2 regions of the Streptomyces sp. WMMB303 genome follow, and region 2 is predicted to be linked to the other one. Evidence: predicted binding sites of a transcription regulator. Region 2 holds the regulator's gene; the other holds the start of a gene.
The links. Region 2 encodes HrcA, which represses chaperone genes, less so after heat shock. Its sites were predicted from a motif close to TTNGCACTCNGNNNNNCNGAGTGCNAA; they were not measured.
Positions count from the first base shown of each region.

Region 1: the regulator HrcA is predicted to act here: its motif matches at 1,095-1,121, upstream of groL (chaperonin GroEL).

Region 1 is NZ_JARKIN010000001.1:3,050,557-3,052,754, reverse strand. Features, by position in the region: gene P2424_RS13600 (MoaD/ThiS family protein) at 1-203, shown strand, start outside; gene P2424_RS13595 (cold-shock protein) at 723-926, shown strand; gene groL (chaperonin GroEL) at 1,304-2,198, shown strand, end outside.
Region 2 is NZ_JARKIN010000001.1:2,069,936-2,072,133, reverse strand. Features, by position in the region: gene P2424_RS09465 (MBL fold metallo-hydrolase) at 1-507, opposite strand, end outside; gene hrcA (heat-inducible transcriptional repressor HrcA) at 777-1,793, shown strand; gene dnaJ (molecular chaperone DnaJ) at 1,795-2,198, shown strand, end outside.

The DNA of each region.
Region 1 (2,198 bases), 980 kb from region 2:
GCGGGACCCTCGCCGAGGTGCTGGCGGACCTGGAGAAGAACCACACGGGCATCTCCGCCCGTGTCCTGGACGACGCCGGGAAGCTGCGCCGCTTCGTCAACGTCTACGTCAACGACGACGACGTCCGCTTCGAACAGGGGTTGCAGACCCCCACCCCGGACGGCACCGGGGTCTCCATCATTCCGGCGGTCGCCGGCGGCTGACCGGTCGGTCGCCCGCTCGCCCGTCGGATCGGTCCGTCCGCCGCCGGCCGGCCGAGTTCCGCACCACCGCTCGCCAGCAGGGCCTACGGCACGGGGTCGCCCTCTCCGAAGGGAAACGGAGGGGGCGATTCCGTGTTTCGGGAGGCGGTAGAGTGACGGGAGTTCCCCCACCCGGCACCCGCCGACCGCCGCACGGACCGCGTCGGGCACGGCCGCGGACGGGACGGCGCCGCGATGACAACGGGACAAGTTACGGTCGAAAACCGGACGGTAATTGTCGCGAAGACTCCAAATGTCTGGCCCGACTTGCCCTGCTTCAGGCCCAGTTGAGGCTTATTTCCGATCAGCCGTGCCCAGAATTCTCGTCCGATTGACCTGTTGCACAGGGCGTCCGTGCAGATACATTCAGCGGCGGTCGACGCGTTCCGGCGCACGCCCCCGCTTGCTCATGGGGGTGAGGTCTGACCCGGGTTCGCGAAGTGCGGGCTCGCGCAAGGGCCAGTAATAGGGGAGTTAGGAATGGCTCAGGGCACCGTCAAGTGGTTCAACGCGGAGAAGGGGTACGGCTTCATCGCGGTCGACGGTGGTGCGGACGTGTTCGTCCACTACAGCGCGATCCAGATGGACGGTTACCGCACTCTCGACGAAGGGCAGCGGGTCGAGTTCGAGATTTCGCAGGGTCAGAAGGGGCCGCAGGCGGACATGGTCCGCGTGACCGGCTGAGTGTCGCCGGACTGCGCAGAGCTGCAGACACAGCGGAGAAGGGGTCGCGCCCGAGGGTGCGGCCCCTTCTCCGCTGTCTGCTGTCCGCTGTCCCTCGTCCGCCGTCCGTGGGGCTCGCGCCCCCGGGTCACCCGACCGCCACCCCACCCGGAGACGGCTTCGCCGTCGCTTGCACTCTCCATGCCCGAGTGCTAATCATTGGGTTAGCACTCTGCGAGTGAGAGTGACAAAGAAGGACCGGGTCGGTGAGGCCGCAGCCGGGTGGGGAAGGAACCGCCGGGTCTCAGGCCGTCCGTCGCGGGCGCCACGCGGTCCGGAGCAATCCAACCCTCCCCTTGCGCTCGACGCATGGGGGAAGCCAGGGAGGACCAACCCACATGGCCAAGATCATCGCCTTTGACGAGGAGGCGCGGCGCGGTCTTGAGCGTGGCATGAACCAGCTTGCCGACGCCGTCAAGGTCACGCTCGGCCCCAAGGGCCGCAACGTCGTTCTGGAGAAGAAGTGGGGCGCCCCCACGATCACCAACGACGGTGTCTCCATCGCCAAGGAGATCGAGCTCGAGGACTCCTACGAGAAGATCGGCGCCGAGCTGGTCAAGGAGGTCGCCAAGAAGACGGACGACGTCGCCGGTGACGGCACGACGACCGCCACCGTGCTCGCCCAGGCGCTGGTCCGCGAGGGTCTGCGCAACGTCGCCGCGGGTGCCAACCCGATGGCCCTCAAGCGCGGTATCGAGCAGGCCACCGAGGCTGTCTCCGCCGCTCTGCTGGAGCAGGCGAAGGACGTGGAGACCAAGGAGCAGATCGCCTCCACCGCCTCCATCTCCGCGGCCGACACCCAGATCGGTGAGCTGATCGCCGAGGCTATGGACAAGGTCGGCAAGGAAGGCGTCATCACCGTCGAGGAGTCGCAGACCTTCGGGCTCGAGCTGGAGCTCACCGAGGGCATGCGCTTCGACAAGGGCTACATCTCCGCCTACTTCGCCACCGACATGGAGCGCATGGAGGCGGAGCTCGAGGACCCCTACATCCTCATCGTCAACTCCAAGATCAGCAACGTGAAGGACCTCCTTCCGCTGCTGGAGAAGGTCATGCAGTCGGGCAAGCCGCTGCTGATCATCGCGGAGGACGTCGAGGGCGAGGCCCTGTCCACGCTGGTCGTCAACAAGATCCGCGGCACCTTCAAGTCCGTCGCCGTCAAGGCCCCGGGCTTCGGCGACCGCCGCAAGGCGATGCTCAACGACATCGCCATCCTCACCGGCGGTCAGGTCA
Region 2 (2,198 bases):
GTCGTGCTCGGTGTGCGCGGGACCCACGTTCACCAGTACGACCTCGCGTCCGCCCAGGTCGAGGGTGAGTTGCCCGCTGACCGGATGGTGCGGGCGCACCAGCACGTCGGCCGCCTCGCCCGCCTCGTCCTCCAGCAGGCCGTGCGCCACGGCGTCGTCCCGCAGTGCGTCGGTGCCGCGGGCCAGCAGTTCGCGGACGCCGACGGCCGCGTACACCTGGGCGCCGGAGAAGACGGCGGTGCCGAAGATGTGGTCGAAGTGCGGGTGGGTGAGGACGATCCGGGTCACCCGGCGCCCCAGCAGCGCGGCCACGTCCGCACGGATTCCGGCGCCCTCCCGCAGGCTGGACCCGGTGTCGACGAGCAGCGCGCCGCTGTCCCCGGTGACGGCGCCGACCGTCGCGTCCCACTGCGGCAGCCTGCGCCGCAGCACCCCGGGGGCGATCCGCTCCCAGCGGCTGTCGGCGGCCGACGGGTCCTGCCTGGCGTCTTCTGCGAACGGCTGCATGGGACGACGCTAACCGCAGCGCCCGTACGCTGCGCTCCCGGCCGCTCCGGAAGCCGCGTCCGGAAGCCGCGTCCGGAAGCCGCGTCCGGAAGCCGCGCCCGGGAGCGTGGGCGGGGTACCGTCGGGCCCGCGGGCGGGCGGCCCTTGCCCCGGCTGTGGTGACCGGCCGTACACTGGCCCAGGGGCTTGGCACTCCGGTACGACGAGTGCCAGAGGGCAGCCGCCGGAAACGGGACCTCGGACCAGCGGCCGGACGGGAGGTGTGCGCCGTGCTCAGCGAGCGACGACTTGAAGTGCTCCGCGCCATCGTCCAGGACTACGTCGGTACGGAGGAGCCGGTCGGCTCCAAGGCCCTCACCGAGCGGCACAACCTCAAGGTGTCCCCGGCCACGGTCCGCAACGACATGGCGGCGCTGGAGGACGACGGGTTCATCGCCCAGCCGCACACCAGCGCGGGCCGCATCCCCACCGACAAGGGGTACCGCCTCTTCGTCGACAAGCTCGCCGGGGTCAAGCCGCTCTCCTCGCCCGAGCGCCGGGCGATCCAGAACTTCCTGGAGGGCGCCGTCGACCTCGACGACGTCGTCGGCCGCACGGTGCGGCTGCTGGCGCAGCTCACCCGGCAGGTGGCCGTGGTGCAGTACCCGTCGCTGACCCGCTCGACGGTGCGGCACGTGGAACTGCTCGGGCTGGCTCCCGCGCGGCTGATGCTGGTGCTGATCACCGATACCGGCCGCGTCGAGCAGCGGCTGATCGACTGCCCGGCGCCGATCGGCGAGGCGGTGCTGGCCGACCTGCGAGCCCGGCTCAACAGCCGGGTGGTCGGTGAGCGGTTCACCGAGGTCCCCTCCCTGGTGCAGGACCTCCCGGAGGCGTTCGACGCCGACGACAGGGGCACGATCCAGACCGTGCTGGCCACCCTGCTGGAGACCCTGGTCGAGGAGACCGAGGAGCGGCTGATGATCGGCGGAACCGCCAATCTCACCCGCTTCGGGCACGACTTCCCGCTCACCATCCGGCCCGTTCTGGAGGCGTTGGAGGAGCAGGTCGTGCTGCTGAAGTTGCTCGGAGAAGCCAAGGATCCGGGTATGACCGTACGAATCGGGCATGAGAACCAGCACGAGGGGCTGAGTTCCACATCGGTCGTCTCGGTCGGTTACGGTTCGGGCGACGAAGCAGTCGCCAAACTCGGCGTGGTCGGACCGACCCGCATGGACTACCCCGGAACGATGGGAGCTGTACGCGCAGTGGCACGGTACGTCGGACAGATCCTGGCGGAGTCATAAGGTGGCGACGGACTACTACGCGGTCCTCGGCGTGCAGCGTGACGCCTCGCAGGACGAGATCAAGAAGGCGTTCCGCAGGCTCGCGCGCGAGCTGCACCCGGACGTCAACCCGGATCCGAAGACCCAGGAGCGGTTCAAGGAGATCAACACCGCCTACGAGGTGCTCTCGGACCCGCAGAAGAAGCAGGTCTACGACCTGGGCGGGGACCCGGCCTCGGGTGCCGCGGGCGGCGGCGCCGGCGGCTTCGGCGGGGGCTTCGGCAACTTCAGCGACATCATGGACGCCTTCTTCGGCACGGCGGCGCAGCGCGGTCCGCGCTCGCGCACCCGCCGGGGCCAGGACGCCATGATCCGGCTGGACATCGACCTGGAAGAGGCGACGTTCGGCACCACCAAGGAGATCCA